DNA from 2 places in the Paenibacillus sp. SSG-1 genome. Region 2 is predicted to be linked to the other one. Evidence: a T-box and tRNA genes for the amino acid it is inferred to sense, from the RefSeq annotation. Region 2 holds a T-box; the other holds one or more tRNA genes.
What was found. A T-box is a leader RNA that pairs with one kind of tRNA and senses whether it is charged. The one in region 2 lies ahead of BCV73_RS09945 (glutamine--tRNA ligase/YqeY domain fusion protein), so its partner is inferred to be a tRNA-Gln.
Positions count from the first base shown of each region.

Region 1: it encodes a tRNA-Gln, which carries the amino acid that the T-box ahead of BCV73_RS09945 (glutamine--tRNA ligase/YqeY domain fusion protein) is inferred to sense. The anticodon was not compared.

Region 1 is NZ_MBRK01000001.1:7,180,119-7,188,647, reverse strand. Features, by position in the region: gene BCV73_RS32855 (hypothetical protein) at 136-468, shown strand; gene BCV73_RS32850 (response regulator transcription factor) at 576-1,223, opposite strand; gene BCV73_RS32845 (sensor histidine kinase) at 1,204-2,286, opposite strand; gene liaF (cell wall-active antibiotics response protein LiaF) at 2,302-2,949, opposite strand; gene BCV73_RS32835 (PspA/IM30 family protein) at 3,123-3,830, opposite strand; gene BCV73_RS32830 (PspC domain-containing protein) at 3,834-4,322, opposite strand; gene BCV73_RS32825 (PspA/IM30 family protein) at 4,327-5,001, opposite strand; gene BCV73_RS32820 (LiaF transmembrane domain-containing protein) at 5,080-5,385, opposite strand; tRNA gene BCV73_RS32815 (tRNA-Leu) at 6,018-6,097, opposite strand; tRNA gene BCV73_RS32810 (tRNA-Arg) at 6,115-6,191, opposite strand; tRNA gene BCV73_RS32805 (tRNA-Cys) at 6,204-6,277, opposite strand; tRNA gene BCV73_RS32800 (tRNA-Gly) at 6,287-6,361, opposite strand; tRNA gene BCV73_RS32795 (tRNA-Gln) at 6,368-6,442, opposite strand; tRNA gene BCV73_RS32790 (tRNA-His) at 6,465-6,540, opposite strand; tRNA gene BCV73_RS32785 (tRNA-Trp) at 6,572-6,645, opposite strand; tRNA gene BCV73_RS32780 (tRNA-Tyr) at 6,656-6,741, opposite strand; tRNA gene BCV73_RS32775 (tRNA-Thr) at 6,745-6,820, opposite strand; tRNA gene BCV73_RS32770 (tRNA-Phe) at 6,844-6,919, opposite strand; tRNA gene BCV73_RS32765 (tRNA-Asp) at 6,977-7,053, opposite strand; tRNA gene BCV73_RS32760 (tRNA-Met) at 7,091-7,164, opposite strand; tRNA gene BCV73_RS32755 (tRNA-Val) at 7,200-7,275, opposite strand; tRNA gene BCV73_RS32750 (tRNA-Glu) at 7,482-7,556, opposite strand; tRNA gene BCV73_RS32745 (tRNA-Ser) at 7,566-7,657, opposite strand; tRNA gene BCV73_RS32740 (tRNA-Asn) at 7,662-7,737, opposite strand; rRNA gene BCV73_RS32735 (23S ribosomal RNA) at 7,843-8,529, opposite strand, start outside.
Region 2 is NZ_MBRK01000001.1:2,101,913-2,110,441, forward strand. Features, by position in the region: gene BCV73_RS09915 (alpha-keto acid decarboxylase family protein) at 1-719, shown strand, start outside; gene BCV73_RS09920 (hypothetical protein) at 934-1,092, shown strand; gene BCV73_RS35400 (hypothetical protein) at 1,235-1,540, shown strand; gene BCV73_RS09930 (glycosyltransferase family 2 protein) at 1,694-3,064, shown strand; gene BCV73_RS09935 (helix-turn-helix transcriptional regulator) at 3,323-4,225, opposite strand; gene BCV73_RS09940 (glycoside hydrolase family 172 protein) at 4,428-5,510, shown strand; T-box leader at 5,596-5,859, shown strand; gene BCV73_RS09945 (glutamine--tRNA ligase/YqeY domain fusion protein) at 5,931-7,616, shown strand; gene BCV73_RS09950 (VOC family protein) at 7,742-8,425, shown strand; gene BCV73_RS09955 (LacI family DNA-binding transcriptional regulator) at 8,523-8,529, shown strand, end outside.

The DNA of each region.
Region 1 (8,529 bases), 5.1 Mb from region 2:
AAAAGGATGTCCGTTTCCGGGGCGATTATACCTAAAGCCGAACGATAGGCGAAATTGGGTGAATGACCATAGCCGCGTCCATGGGCCATGAATACACTGGTTAATAAAAATGATAAGGGAGGTTCGCACACTTCCATGATCCCTATTTACCCATTAACAGAAGAAAATATTCGGCAGCACTGCGGCAAAATGGTCGCCGCCTGTATGTATGACGGCAGAGTATATACCGGAAAGCTGACGGAGTGCAAAGACGGCCATATTATTCTGAACGGGCCGGAAGGCACCCAGCTGCACGGCGCCAAAGTAAAGGGCGGCTATAAAAAACGCGCAAAGGGGCCTGTAGCCAAAGCTCCGGAAAAAGCCACCGTCCGCGCCTTCTATCCTTATTATCCGTATGGCTATGGATTCGGCTTTGGAGCTGGCCTGGCGCTAAGTCTGGCCACTCTCGGGCTGCTGTTTTTGATTTAGCGGTCTTCAAAACTTACACATTATGATCTAAAAAAGCCCCTGGAAGCTATCCGCTCCTCAGGGGCTTTTCATCTGCTATGGACTAATTTGCTTTGGATTCAACCTAACTATTCCGCCAGACCGTTCTTGTAAGCGTAGATCGCCGCCTGCGTGCGGTCGTCTACGCCCAGTTTCGCCAGGATGTTCGTCACATGGAACTTGACCGTTTTGATTCCAATGATGAGGTCATCGGCGATTTCCTGGTTGGACTTGCCCTGCGCCAATAGGCGGAGCACATCCATTTCGCGGTCGGTCAGCTCCTTGTGCGCCGGGGCCTCCACCTCCGGATGGCGGAACCGGTTCATCATTTTGGAGGCGACCTGCGATTCCAAGACCGATTGGCCGCGCGCCGCGGCGCGGATGGCGTCGGCGATTTCGCTTGCGCGCGACGTCTTTAGCAGGTAGCTGAATGCGCCGGCCTCGATAACCGGGTACATTTTCTCGTCGTCCAAATAGCTTGTCAGCACGATCACCTTGCAGTCCGGGTACAGCTTCAGCAGCTGACGCGTCGCCTCAATCCCGTCCATGCCCTCCATCACCAGGTCCATCAGGACGACGTCGGGTTTGTATTCCCGGGCAAGGCGGATGCCTTCCTCCCCGCTGCCTGCTTCGCCGACGACTTCGATGCCGTCCTCGGTCCCCAGCACGGCTGCCAGACCGATCCGTACCATCTCGTGGTCATCGACGAGCAGCACTTTAATCATGGGTGTTTCCATTTCCAAGATCCTCACTCCCTGCTTTGTCTTCAGATACAATCGGCACGGTAATTTCGATTCGCGTTCCCTTACCGGGCGCCGTAATAATTTGGATCGATCCGCCGATTTCATTGACGCGTTCCTGCATATTGGAAAGGCCGTAAGAGGCCTGTTTTGTCTCGTTTAGTTCAAAGCCCTGGCCGTCGTCACGCAGCATGACCCAGACCATGTCTTTCTTTTGGTGAATCCGGATTTCCATCTTATCCGCTTTGGCATGCCGGAGCGTGTTAGACATCGCCTCCTGGATGATGCGGAACAGATGGTTTTCGATTCCTTTTACCAGGTGGATGCCTTTGTCCATTTCAAACACGATTTCCATCGGAACCTTCACTTTGAGCTCTTTGATCAGCTCACCGAGGCCTTGCTCCAGCGGCTTGCCCTCCAGATAGACCGGCCGGAGATGCAGCAGCAGCGCTCTCATTTCCGATTGGGCCACGGCGGCCATTTCTTCGATGAGCGCCACCTGGCGCTGGGCCTTGTCAAAATCCTTCTCAAGCGTCCTCCCCACGGCCGTCGCCGTCATCGATATCGCAAACAGCTGCTGGGATACCGCATCATGCAGCTCCCGCGCCAGCCGCTGGCGCTCTTCTACGATCGCCGATATCCGCGCCTGCTCGGCCAGCTGGGCATTATTCGTGGATAAGCGCTGAAGGGAGTTGACCTGCTCCTCCCACTTTTTGCTGATGCGTCCAAGCTGCTCGCCAAGGCGCCCGACCTCGTCGCTGCCAAGCTCCGGTACGGAGCGGGCGACGTTCCCTTTTTCCCAGGAGAGCAGCGTTTCCCGCAGCCGTTCCAGCTTCAATTTTACCCGGTAGCTCTGATAGAACCCGAAGATAGCTCCCAGACCGATCGGAACCAGGATCAGCGTAGCACCGGCCTGCAGCGTTTTTTGCCAAGAATCAAACGGGGCCAAATAACCATATGTATAAAGTACGTAAAAAATGATCAGGAGCATAACAAAAGAAAGAAGGGCCCCCTCGCCCATGCTCCGGGAGACCATATTAGCCGGTTTTCTGGTTTTCATCAGGGAACCCTCCTCCTATGACAGATCAATATCAACATCTCCTACCAGGTAGGAAATATGGAATTTAACTTTGTATTCGCTGGTCTCATAATTAGGGGATTTCCAGTTCAAACGGTTCATCAAACCGTTATCCCGGTGCCCTCTGAAATCGATCGCACCGAACAGGACGAACACTTCAAGCTCCACCCCGTAATACTCCGGAATTTTGATGTCCGTATCCCCCATGATGCCTTGAAACATCATCACCGTACGGTGTTCCTCGGGGATCGCAAGCGACAAATCCAGATCGGCTTCGTTGATGACATGCCAGACGCTCTGGCTTCTCATAGCCCAAGGGACCTGGTCCCAATTGTAATGACCCGAAAATCCCTGCTTCTGCAGGTACCCGTCCCGGTTTTGTACTTTCCTTGCCTTTACAAAAAACCATCCCAGGGAGATTAGCGCAATCCCCAGCACGATCAGCAAATGATCAATCAGCAGCAGGATGGCGCCCACCGCAACGAGACGGTAGCCCCTCTTCACTTTTCCGCCGCGAATCGTATAAATTCCCATAAGAATGAATAAGAGGGCGACGATGGTAAAAAAGCCGACCCACCTGCCGAAGAGCATGAGGAGGCCGATCCCGATGAGAATCAGCGCAATGAAGCGATTTCTTTTTTCCATGCCGCACCTCCTTATGATGTCTTGGTTTATCGGAAAAGTAAGACCGGAAAAGCCATAGGATTGTGACGGGCACACTCCTTATGGCTTCACCGGGATCCAGGAAGATGTGAATGAGGTCTCGCGCCCTTATTCCATTCTTCCTAGCATATCATATTGTCCGCAAAATTGAATACTTATTCTTTATTCGATTTGGAAGGAGCGGCAGCCGGCGGGTTCAGCTTGCTTTTCAGCGCGCTGAGCTGTTCTTCCACCTTCAGCTGCTTCTCCGCATCGACCGGGCTGGTGAAAGCGGATGTTGTTTCCGGACGGTAAGGGGCACGCATCACATCGGCTTCAGCTTCCATTTGCATGATCTTTTCTTCCATGCGGTGGAATCCAAGGGACGCGCTGCCGCTTTCGATCGTATGCAGGCTGCTGATTTGAGACATTTGCTTTTTGGCTTTCGCCATTTGCGCACGGGCTACGAGCTCATTGCGCTTGTTGCGCATTTTGTAGAACTCGTCTTTCATGTCATGGAGCTGCTGTACCAGTTCTTTAGCTTGTGCCTCGGATTGAGCGTGCAGTTCTTGGTACTCGGACAGTTTTTGGTCAAAATAAATCTTTTCCTCGAGCAGCTTGCGCGCTACTTCTTCCTGGCCGTTACGAAGTGCCAGTTCAGCTTGTGCCTCACGTTGGCCGGCCATCTTCACGGCTTCTTCCACGCGCTGCTTCATGCGGCGTTCATTGGCCATTTGCTTCGCTACTGTAACTTCCGCGTCATGGATTTCTGCCTCCATATCGCGCAGATACTGGTTCAGCATAATTACCGGATCTTCAACTTTATCCAATACCTCGTTCACCGATGCTTTCGTCATATCCTTAATTCTTTTAAATACTCCCATGTTTTACACTTCTCCCTTCTCGTACTTAGATAATTTTTTTTTCAATTCCTCAAGCTCTTTCTTCATGGCTTTCTTCTCGATATCTTCCATCATGGCGTCCAGGTCGGATGCGGACGAGCTGTATCCGCCCGGTCTGCCTCCGCCGTAAGGCGAACCGTTGTATTTGGCTCTAGGGTCAAAAGATTGGGCACCATAAGCGCCGTTGCCTTGCTGACCGTTGCCGTAGTAGCTGCCGGACCCCATACTATTGCCGTAGTATCCGCCCCCAGCTGCCCCCGGTCCCGGTCCATATGGATTAAAAGGTGTCGTAGGTTCTTTAGGGATGACCAAAGCCGCGATAAAGTAGATGAACAGCGTGGTCCCGCCGGTAAATGGGATACTGATCAAAAACAGGATCCGCAGCAGCGTGGAATCGATGCCAAAGGTATCGGACAGACCGCCGCACAAACCGGTGACCATTTTATCGCGGGTCGATCGGTATAGCTTGCTCATGACGTTACTCCTTTCCGCTGTTGTTCAGCTTTTCCTTCAGGCGGGCCAGCTCCCTTTCCAGCACGCTGGATACCGTTCCGCTGGCTTGCTCGAACAGTTCCTGACCGCCGCGGCGCAGGTCGCGCAGACTGCGTGCTTCAAATTCCCAATCGGAAATGCGGTCTTCCAGACGGTTGAACATCTTGGGAACATCCTGTCCGCCAAAACCTTCCATGCGCTGATTCATCCGCTGCTGAAGTCTGAGGGTTTCCATCCGTGCCGCGTAGTATTGACGTTTGCTGTACACGGTTTGGTACTCCAATTTCAGGTCGTTCAGTTGATTTTCCAGCTCGGTGAGCGACTGGCGGGTTGTATCCAGCAGTCCTCCGTATTGCTCGAGCTTTTCTTCATAGATTATTTTTTCCTGCAGTGCGAGCTTGGCTAGATGATCCTCGCCGGCCTTCAGAGCCAGCAGCGCCTGCTCCTCACGCTTTTCCTTCATGTTGGATGCCTGATCCACTTGCTGCTTCAGCTGTCTCACGTGAGCGGAGTACTGCTGAACGAGCTTCTCGGCTTCCATAATATCGTCACGCGTTGATGCCAAAAACTGATCGATCAACCGTACCGGGTCCTGACTTTGTTCCAAACGTTCATTTAATGTCGCTACGGTGATATCCCGTACCCTGCGAAATACGCTCATCTGTTTTTGCTCCCTCCTTATAAGCTGTGATCGCCTATTCGTTTGATTGTATTTATTAAAGGTAATTCTTTGTTACCGTTACATCCACTTCGACGACTTCTTACCTTTCAGCAGCATAATCCCGAACACTACCAGGGCAATTCCCAGCAGCGGTCCGATGATCCAGGACAGCTTCGCCAGAAGTCCCATGACACCGAATGCGAGGATAATCGTACCGATGACCACCTTACCTCTGCGAATTCCATAATAGCCGAGCACGATCATCAGGATCGGGAAGATCAATCCGATCAGCCTGCCGAATAATGGAGCGAATACTCCCAGGAGCATCAGTGCCCCGATTGCGATCAATACGATCGCCCAACCAGAAGTTTTATTTGTTCTCATGCATTGTCACCGCCTTTCGTTTGTATCAACCTTATGACTCTATTTTAGGTTCAATCCGGGTTTTCCAAAACGGACCCAAGACGGTTTTTAATCCTAGACCTAAGTCGGGGGAAGGCTCGGACCTTAGACGAAGCAAGCTTTTCTGCATGTAACGCGGCAGCCACATCCTCCACTGGCAGCTCCAATTGCCCGTTTATAGGGCATGATCAACACGCTATGGAACTTCAATGAGCAGTTTACTTATACAATGCTTGGGATAGGGAGTCGTTGGAGGCTCTGAGCAAGGGATTTAGCACTTAGCTAAAGAAACATTGAGCCTGCTTAGCCCAGGTAAAGCCGGCTGGAATGGTTTATCAACTTTAATCAAGGATGGGGAAAACGTTCAAAGGGAGTAATGGTATAACGAACGGATTGATCAGAGGATCTTTAAATACCATACAGTCATACAAATAAACGCAATACGAATTAATATGGCTGCCTTTCTGCGGGATATCATCAGGTGGCTGATTAGAAGGAGAAGTGCAAGTGTACAGCAGGATGAGGGATTAACGAACGACGAACGATGGCTCGGTGTACAATGTTAGTCTATACAAGAAAAAGCCTTGGATATTTTCCAAGGCTTTTCTCTATGATGCCGGTGAAGGGACTCGAACCCCCACGGTTTCCCTCACGATTTTGAGTCGCGCGCGTCTGCCAATTCCGCCACACCGGCATATTCAGTTAAAAAAATGGCGCGCCCTAAGAGATTCGAACTCCTGACCTTTTGATTCGTAGTCAAACGCTCTATCCAGCTGAGCTAAGGGCGCATATGAAGTTAATGGAGGCGCCACCCAGATTCGAACTGGGGATAAAGCTTTTGCAGAGCTGTGCCTTACCACTTGGCTATGGCGCCGAAATCAAATGGAGCGGACGACGGGAATCGAACCCGCGACCCTCGCCTTGGCAAGGCGATGCTCTACCGCTGAGCCACGTCCGCTTAAACTGGCTGGGGATATAGGATTCGAACCTATGCATGACGGAGTCAAAGTCCGTTGCCTTACCGCTTGGCTAATCCCCAACAAGATTGTCATTATAAGTTATGGGGCGATCGATGGGACTTGAACCCACGAATGCCGGAGCCACAATCCGGTGCGTTAACCCCTTCGCCACGACCGCCATAATAAAAGATATGAAGCTGTATTTCGAATGGCAGGGGCAGCAGGAATTGAACCCACACTAACGGTTTTGGAGACCGCTGTTCTACCTTTAAACTATGCCCCTATAATAAAACTGGTGGAGGCTGATGGATTCGAACCACCGAACTCGTACGAGAACAGATTTACAGTCTGCTGCGTTTGGCCACTTCGCTAAGCCTCCATATGGTGCCGGCGAGAGGACTTGAACCCCCAACCTACTGATTACAAGTCAGTTGCTCTACCAATTGAGCTACACCGGCTTTTATGCTTATTATTAAATTCATGGTGGCTCGGGACGGAATCGAACCGCCGACACGAGGATTTTCAGTCCTCTGCTCTACCGACTGAGCTACCGAGCCTAATTTTGTTTCTATCAAGAGTATTATTGCAACAAACTAAACTCTCAAGAAAATAAATGGCGGAACCGACGGGATTCGAACCCGCGATCTCCTGCGTGACAGGCAGGCATGTTAGGCCTCTACACCACGGTTCCACGGCCAATTATGTATCTCCATAAATAAGGAGATAAATTGCGGGGGCAGGATTTGAACCTGCGACCTTCGGGTTATGAGCCCGACGAGCTACCGGACTGCTCCACCCCGCGTCATTAAAAAATATTTATTTTCTTTAAAGTATACATGGTGGAGGCTGAGGGGATCGAACCCCCGACCCTCTGCTTGTAAGGCAGATGCTCTCCCAGCTGAGCTAAGCCTCCATAAGAAACACTTTTAATATCTTAGCAGATAAACCACTAAAAAGGCAAGCATTTTTTCTTTGGATTCTCATCCCTGAAGCTAATAATTAAAGTGGTGACCTGTATGGGATACTCTCACTTCGTTCGAGACTGCGATGCATATGCTATCGAAGTAACGCTCCGACGAACCCTTTTTGGATTCTCATCCCTGATGCAAGCAATAAAAGTGGTGACCCGTATGGGATTCGAACCCATGTTACCTCCGTGAAAGGGAGGTGTCTTAACCCCTTGACCAACGGGCCAAACTATAATGGCGGAGAGAGAGGGATTCGAACCCTCGAGACGCTTTTGGCGCCTACACGATTTCCAATCGTGCTCCTTCGGCCAACTCGGACACCTCTCCATAATGGCTCCCCGAACAGGACTCGAACCTGTGACAACTCGATTAACAGTCGAGTGCTCTACCAACTGAGCTATCAGGGAACAATATTTAATTCAAGTGTTTGATCACTTGAAAACTAGATACGAAACGAATCTGCGAATTAATAAGCATATGCTTCCGTAGCAAGCTTTCTTTCAGAAAGCTTTTAGGATAAGCCCTCGACCGATTAGTATTGGTCAGCTCCATGCATTGCTGCACTTCCACCTCCAACCTATCTACCTCGTCGTCTACAAGGGGTCTTACATACTGGGAAATCTCATCTTGAGGGGGGCTTCACGCTTAGATGCTTTCAGCGCTTATCCCGTCCGTACGTAGCTACCCAGCCATGCTCCTGGCGGAACAACTGGTGCACCAGCGGTACGTCCATCCCGGTCCTCTCGTACTAAGGACAGCTCCTCTCAAATTTCCTACGCCCACGACAGATAGGGACCGAACTGTCTCACGACGTTCTGAACCCAGCTCGCGTACCGCTTTAATGGGCGAACAGCCCAACCCTTGGGACCTACTTCAGCCCCAGGATGCGATGAGCCGACATCGAGGTGCCAAACCTCCCCGTCGATGTGGACTCTTGGGGGAGATAAGCCTGTTATCCCCAGGGTAGCTTTTATCCGTTGAGCGATGGCCCTTCCATGCGGTACCACCGGATCACTAAGCCCGACTTTCGTCCCTGCTCGACTTGTAGGTCTCGCAGTCAAGCTCCCTTCTGCCTTTGCACTCTTCGAATGATTTCCAACCATTCTGAGGGAACCTTGGGGCGCCTCCGTTACTCTTTAGGAGGCGACCGCCCCAGTCAAACTGCCCACCTGACACTGTCCCCATACCGGATTACGGTA
Region 2 (8,529 bases):
CGAATGTGCTGGCTGCCGACATGCTGCTTGAGCTGCAAAAGATCGGTTATAAAGGCAGCGGCGCCGCCGGCAAGGGGGCGTTTCCGTATGATCAAGTTACGGGTGAACCCGAAGCACCGCTGCTCGCCTCGACTTATTATCCAAGGATTCAGCGCATGCTGAAGGAAGGCGACATCGTCGTCGCCGAGACGGGAACGTTCTATAACGGCATGGCTTATGTTCGGCTGCCCCGGAACGTCACGTATATTACGCAGGGAGGGTGGCAGTCGATCGGCTATGCCACGCCGTCAGCCTATGGTGCCTGCATTGCCGCTCCGGACCGCAGGGTGCTGCTGTTTACGGGGGACGGCTCGCTGCAGCTGACTGCGCAGGAGATCAGCTCGATGCTGTATTACGGCTGCAAGCCGATCATTTTCGTTCTGAATAATGACGGATACACCATCGAAAAATACTTGAACGTGAAGACGGAGAATCAGCGCTACAACCAGATTCCGCGCTGGTCGTACACGAAGCTGGCCGAAGCCTTCGGCGGAGAGGCGTTTACGGCGACGGTGCGGACAAACGGGGAGCTTGAGCAGGCGTTCGCTCAGGCGGATCAGGAGCGGGCCGGAAAGCTCTGCATCATTGAAATGATCGCCGCCGACCCGATGGATGCGCCGGAATATATGAAGCGGATGCGCAATTACATGGAGGAGCAGGCGAAAAAAGGGCAGAAATAAAGCATGGAATCCGTGCTGCCGGAAGGTTCTTGATGAACTTTCCAGCAGCACTTTTTTTGTGTATGTATCGATTCCGGTAAGATGAGGTAAAATCGCTGATTTTGACCGGTTTATGGGCATGTTCAGAATTTGTACAGTTGAATCTAGTAAGTTAGCTCTATACACATAGATAAATGGAGTGGTTATTAGGATGTTCGAACGTTATTTTACAGAAATGCGTAAGCTTAGTCATGAGGATGAATTACGTTACCGTTATTTGATCAGAGGGGTTAAACTGCTGCTGGAGCAGCGGAAGTCGGAGAGCTCTAAAGGATTTCACCGATGGAGAAGATGCCGGCAGTCCGAATCGATCCAGCCCGGGACCTGGGATTAAAGTTTGAATGTCGAAAAATTGACATCTTTTTGTCATTTGTTGAATAGGCGTTACACGTTATTCTTTTGGTAGGACTTAAGAGTGTGTCAAAGGAGATATCTATGAAAGTGATGAAAGACTTCTCGCCCAGAAAACCGGCCGGATGGCTGGTGCTCGCGGTTCTGGCAAAGAACAGGGTGGACATGTGCTGGATGGACTAAGGAAGTATCTACAAGGAAATCCATATTGGCAGACGATTTCATTCACAAACAACGGTGGGCGGTTCGAAGTTTGTAGAAATGCTAAACCGGCAATTAGCGCTGATCAAGATGGTTGCGTCAAGATTGGACAGCAGGCAGTTATACCCACAGTTGGTTTTTACATATTAGGAAGGGGGGAGACCCTTCAGCAAAAAAAGAAATACATCCGGAAATTTATCAACCACGGTGGGATCGTGAAGGCTAAATAGCGGATAACCGGAGTTTGAATGAATCGGGATTTGATCGCTGCGAAAAGCTTCGGCACCCGGTTATCATTTTGTTACCTTGGACTAGCTGGTCGCCATAGGCGGCGCTAGGCCTTACTTTTCTGACAATGTGAAAGAATAGAAACGGAGAGTAAAATGAGCAAGATCATTGAACATAACAATCCAAAAATTGCCAATACCAATATACCACCTACACCAAAAAAATATAAACGATACGTATCAGTAAAAGCTAAATTTTATTTAAGCCATGGATTAGCTGCTCTTTGGGTAATACTATCAATATTCGTCTCCATTCCGTGGATCCGCGATCTCGGTGTACTTATTACAATACCAGCTGCCATTTTGATTATTGTCGGTATTTCATATATCCCGGGATATATGAACGCCTTTATGGTTTCAAGCCTCTTATTAGATAAACAGCCGAAAGCGAAAAATTCTGATCCATCAGAACATTTATCAATATTAGTAGCTTGTTACAATGAAGAAGCAGGTATAAAAAACACGCTACGGTACATTGCAAATCAGGACTATAGTGGTGAAATCAATGTCATTGTAATCGATAATAACTCTACAGATCAAACCGCTGAAGTGGCTAAGGCTGCTGGAAAAGAGTTCGGAATAAATCTTACGGTTATTCACGAAAGTAAACCTGGGAAAAATTTTGCGTTAAATAGCGCTCTTGCTCATGTTGAAACGGAATTAATGCTTACACTGGATGCAGATACGCTTCTTCACAAATCAGCACTTAGAAATATAGTAGCACGGTTTTTATCTTCACCTACCGATGTATGCGCGGTTGCTGGTGCTGTTTTGGTTCGGAACAGTCGGGGGAAATTCTTGGCAAAAATTCAAGAGTGGGACTACTTTTTAGGAATTGCCAGTATCAAAAGATTACAGGGGCTGTTTCAAGGAACACTAGTAGCACAAGGAGCATTCTCGTTGTACAGAACAGAGTCGGTTAAGCAAGTCGGAGGATGGCCAGATGCGATCGGGGAAGATATAGTGCTAACTTGGAGATTCCTTTCAAACAATTGGAGAGTTTACTTTGAACCTACGGCGGTTGCATTCACAGAAGTGCCAGAAAATTTCAAACATTTCGTTAGGCAAAGAAGTCGCTGGGCTAGAGGTATGATTGAAGCTTTGAAGCTTGTGAAGCCTTGGAGCCAACCCTCTCCGTATACAAGATATTTAACTTTTTGCAATTTTGTAATGCCATATTTAGATGCTGTATATACATTAGTTTGGTTACCCGGCCTAATACTAGCCTTTTTTGGTTACTATTATATTGTCGGTGTTATGACGGTTCTGGTTCTTCCACTAACCTTTGCGGTTAATTTGATTTTATATTTGTATCAGAAACGTGTGTTTAAAGCATTAGATTTGAAAATCCGGAAAAACTACTTAGGTTTTATTGCTTATGTATTGTTATATCAAATGATTATGAGTCCAGTTTCGGTATGGGGTTATATTCAGGAAATGTTTAAGCTTAGACGTGTATGGAAGTAATTAGCCTTTTTAGGACGAAAACATGCTGGACAGTTCAAGGACATCGAGCACAATGCTGAAGCAGCGGGTAACGTAAGTAACCGAGACCGGACGCTGTCCGTTCAGTGGAAGCTGGCTCAAGACGCCGCCGAATTCAAGGATAAAGTGTGGCCGTATGGAGGCTGGGGGAACTCGGAAGCGGAGCTTTGGACAAGCTGGTTCAAGCTGCCACAACGGCAAAGTAAATCAAAGGCTGCTGCGCGTTTATGTGTCAGCGGCTTAATGATGGATTTCCGGAGCACCCATGGAGGCATGGGTGCTCATGTATTTTTTCGGGGAGATGCCGCAGGCGGACTTAAACGCTTTACTGAAAGCGTAAATGCTGCTGTAGCCAACCTGCTCGGCGATCGCGGACAAGGATAACCGGCTGTACATCATCAGCTCCTTGGCCCGCTCCATCCGGTACCGGATCTGGAATTGGTGCGGGGACACATCATACGTCTGCTTGAATACGCGCGAGAAGTGATACAGGCTCAGGCAGGCCGTTTTGGATAAGTCCTCCAGCCGAATGATGCCATTGTAATGCTCCATGATGTGGGTCACCGCCCGCTCCATCGCGGCCTGATGCAGCGAGAGCCGGCCATGTCCGGCCGCCTTCAGGCCCTTAATGACCAAATACAGAATATCCAGCACGAGTGATTTCTGAAGCAGCGGAAATTCGGCATCCCGGCGCTCGTAGGCGTGGATGAGCCGCATCAGCTCCTGATGAATTTCCGCATTGTTCTGTACCCGGATCAGATGGGGGATTTCGAGCACGGAACCCAGCCAATCCGGCCGGAGCCACGAAAGCTCTTGTTGGCTGCATTCCGCCCGCAGCTTAAAGTTGATCGGCACCTCCTCGTAGTCTTCATAATACAGGGCGTCGAAATGGATATGGGGCATCCAGCAGGGTCCCCTGGAACGGACAAATTCATGCTCAATACCGGGCTTGAACAGCAGCAGGTCGCCTGGATACACAGTCAGTGAATCCCCGCCAATCCGGATATCGAGCTCGCCTTGTTCAACATACAGCAGTTCGTAATCAAAAATGATCCGCGGCGCCAGTTTCATACGGTCAACTTTGTGATGCCACGCCCTTCGCACGTAGGGGGACAAGGCTTGCAGCAGATGTTGCCGGTCCATACGCTTTGACAGCTCCCTCCACTATTGGTCCCGTATCCGGGTTTCCGCTCTTTCAGCGGCTCGGCGGTTCTTTATTCTGACAATAGCAAGAATGGATAACAAATAACAAGTCCCAACATCGATAAAGAGGGGAAACGCCTGTAGAATGACTTGTAACCGCTTTAATGCAAATCCGATTTGACCAATGACAGGAGAGATGAGTATGGAACCTTTTAACGGACTGAATATGAGCCTGGGTAATTTATTCCGGATGTCCTCCGCACAAACGAGATCGATCAGTGCGGAAAATGTGACGGGAGCTAAAGGAAAGGGCGGCATGGCCACCCAGGGAACCGGAGCGAATGCCGGGCGGGATTTGGGTCAGGGATGGAAAATATCTCCATCGGTGGAGATCAAACCGGGTGAGGTGTTTACCGCCGCAGAAATCGACGGTCCCGGAGCCATACAGCATATTTGGCTGACCTGCTTTCCGGACAGCTGGCGTCATATGATTCTGCGCTTTTATTGGGATGATGAGCAGGATCCTTCCATAGAAGTGCCTGTCGGCGACTTCTTCTGCAATGGATGGTGCGAGCGGAGCAATGTCAACTCCCTGCCTGTGGCAGTCAATCCCGCCGGCGGGATGAACAGCTATTGGGTGATGCCGTTTCGCAAGAAAGCCCGGGTTACGGTAGAGAACCGGATGGACAAACCCGTCGTGCTGTATTACCAGTTCACCTATACGCTGACCGAGGTGCCGGAGGATGCGGCCTATTTTCACGCGCAATGGCGCCGGAGCAACCCCTTGCCGTACAAGCAGGACCATGTGCTTCTGGATGGCGTGAAGGGGAGGGGACAGTACGTCGGCACGTACATCGCCTGGCAGGTGAACAACACGGGGTGGTGGGGAGAAGGCGAGATCAAGTTCTATATGGACGGCGACCGCGATTTCCCGACGATTTGCGGCACCGGGACCGAAGACTATTTTGGCGGCGCCTGGAATTTTGAGCATCCACAGGGACAGTACGGTGCGTTTTCCACTGCCTATTTGGGCTTTCACCAGCAAATCAGACCGGACGGCCTATACCGGAGCCAGCAGCGATTCGGGATGTACCGCTGGCATGTGATGGACCCGATCCGGTTTGAACAGGACTTGAAGGTAACGATCCAGGCGCTCGGTTGGCGTTCCGGCGGCCGCTATTTGCCGCTGCAGGACGATATCGCCTCCGTCGCTTTCTGGTATCAATCCGAGCCGCACACCACGCATCCACCGCTGCCGGATAACGATGGCCTGGAGGTTATTTAATCCCCGCCCTTTCCGGTTAAAGCATGCATAATGCGGTTTACATTGGCCGAAAATGATGTTAATATGGTCAAAATCAAAACGGAACGAAAACGCGGTGAAGAGAAGAGTAGATGAACGGGCAGCCTTGCAGAGAGCTCCGGCAGCTGTGAAGGAGCAGGCCGCCCGTCATTGAAGCAAGCCTCCGAGCGGCGCATTGGAAGAGGGGTCCTCATTCCTTCGGATGGTGCGACAGGAGCTCCTGTTACAGAGCTAGGGTATAAGCATGCGTGCATGCCGTACCCGAAGAGGCGGATGTAGCGATAGATCCGCGAACCGGGGTGGCACCGCGAAATACAATCTCGTCCCCAAGACGTCAGCGTCTTGGAGGCGGGATTTTTTTGTTTTCTTTTTGATTGATATAAGAGCAGGAGGGGACAGTTGATGGAAGGAAAGGTAAGGAAAGAAGAAGCCGTGGATTTTCTAACGAAAACCGTGATGGAGGATGTGGAGAACGAAACGTATTCCAGACCGATCGCGACCCGGTTTCCGCCGGAGCCGAACGGCTATTTGCACATCGGAAGCGCCTATGCAATTCACGTGAACGCAGCCATTGCCGAAGCATTTCACGGGAAGATGAATCTGCGCTTTGACGATACGAATCCACTAAAGGAAGACATGAAATACGTGGACGCGATCCGGGAGGATGTCCGGTGGCTTGGTCTGGACCTGCCGGTGTACTTTGGCTCGGATTATTCGGAAGAGATCTTCGAAGCGGCTTTGAAGCTCATCCGTAAAGGAAAGGCCTATGTCTGCGATTTGTCGGCGGAGGAAATGACGGAATACCGCGGAACGCTCACGGAGTCTGGAAGAAACAGTCCTTATCGCGAACGGACGGTGGAGGAGAATCTATCCCTGTTCCGTCAAATGAAGGAAGGCCGGTTCCCGGACGGCGCCAAGGTGCTGCGGGCCAAAATTGACATGTCTTCGCCCAACATCAACTTGAGGGACCCGGCCTTGTACCGCATCATCCACGCCGAGCATTACCGGACAGGGAGTGAGTGGTGCGTGTATCCGATGTATGATTTTGCCCATCCGATCCAGGATGCGATCGAAGGCATTACGCATTCGCTGTGCTCCGCGGAATTCAGGGATCACCGACCCTTGTACGAATGGGTGCTGCGCGAGCTGGAAGTAACGGAACCCCCGAAGCAGCGGGAATTCGGACGTCTGAACGTTTCCGGAATGGTCACGAGCAAAAGGTACATCAGGGAGCTGGTCGAAGGCGGATTCGTTGACGGATGGGATGATCCCCGCCTTCCGACCTTGAAGGGACTGCGGCGAAGAGGCGTTACGCCGGAAGGCCTCCGGAGGTTCATGCAGGAAGTGGGCATGCTGAGGGGGAGCAGCACGATGGATGCCGCGATGCTCGACCACTTCATCCGCCAGGACTTAAAGGATAAGTCTGTCGCTGTGATGGCTGTGCTTGATCCGCTTAAAGTCGTCATCACGAATTATCCGAAGGATCAGGTGGAAATACTGCATCTCCACCACAGCGATGCCGATCCGGCGCTTGGCAGCAGGGATGTCCCCTTTTCCGGAGAATTGTATATCGAGCGGGACGATTTTATGGAACATCCGGTATCGGGCTTTCATCGCCTGTTTCCGGGAAGTGAGGTTCGATTGAAGGGGGCGTACTATTTAAAATGCCATCATGCCGTCAAGGATCCGGAGACCGGTGAAGTGATCGAGCTGCACTGCACGTACGATCCCGAGACGAAAAGCGGAACCGGGTTCAGCGGCAGAAAGGTGAAATCGACGATTCATTGGGTGTCCGCCGCACACGGTGTTCCCGCCGAGATCCGCTTGTACGGCAGCCTGCTGAAAGATGCCGCGTCCGTGGCGGAATCGGACAATGATTGGGCAGAGCTGGTGTCTCCCGATTCCCGAATCATTTACAGGCAAGCGATCATGGAGCCATGGATGAAAAAAGCTTCACCGGATGCCAGATACCAGTTTATCCGCCAAGGCTATTTCTGCCTGGATCACAAAGATCTGACCGGTCCGGTACCGGTATTTAACCGGATCGTTTCGCTGAAAGATTCATGGAAGAGGGAAGCATCGCGTTGACCTACGACGTAAGTAGGCCAGGTCATGTTCCCCGCGGTGAACGGGGTATGGCGCATTTTAGAAATGCTGCGTACGCTGCCGCAGAGAAATTCCTTGAAAACCAGAAGCACATGGAGGTCGTTACGATGAAAATCCAACAACTTACGATAAATACCCGGCATTTTGCGGAGATGAAGCAATTTTACGCCGGGAAGCTCGGTCTCCCAGTGGCCGAAGAACAGTCGGATAACGTCACCATTCAAGCCGGCGGCAGCCAGCTCATTCTTCAGAAGGCAGCAGTGCCCGGCGAAAAATCGATGTACCATATTGCTTTTACGATTCCGACGAATCAGCTCGAGTCTACCAAAAAATGGGCAGCTCAGCGTGGAATTACGCTGTTCCGCGATCAGGACGGGGATCAATTTCATTTCGGGAACTGGAATGCCGACGCCCTGTATTTTTACGATCCGGATGAGAATCTGATTGAATTCATTGCCCACCATTCGTTTGATAACGCCGAAAATGAAGACTTCACAAGCAGCCAGCTGCTGCGGATCAGTGAAATCGGGCTGCCTGTTGATGAAGTGGCCGCTGCCGTGGAACAGATTCAAACGACGCTGGGACTGTCCATGTGGAGCGGTGACGGGCGGCAATTTGCGGCGATGGGCGACGCCGAGGGCTTGTTGATCGTGGTGGACCGTGAACGGCCTTGGTTTCCGGACGGAAGAGCACCGATTGTCAGCGGGACACGGGTTGTCATTCAGGCACAAGGCAACGAGCAGCTTATGCTGCAGGCCGATCAGTACGACATCCAGTCCCGGGATGAATAATCCGCTGCGGCTGGTCCACGATCGTAATGAGGATCGGAGTCAGCGTGATATAATAAAGGAACTATTCGAAATGTAAAAAGTCAGAAGGCAGGGAGTTATGGCCA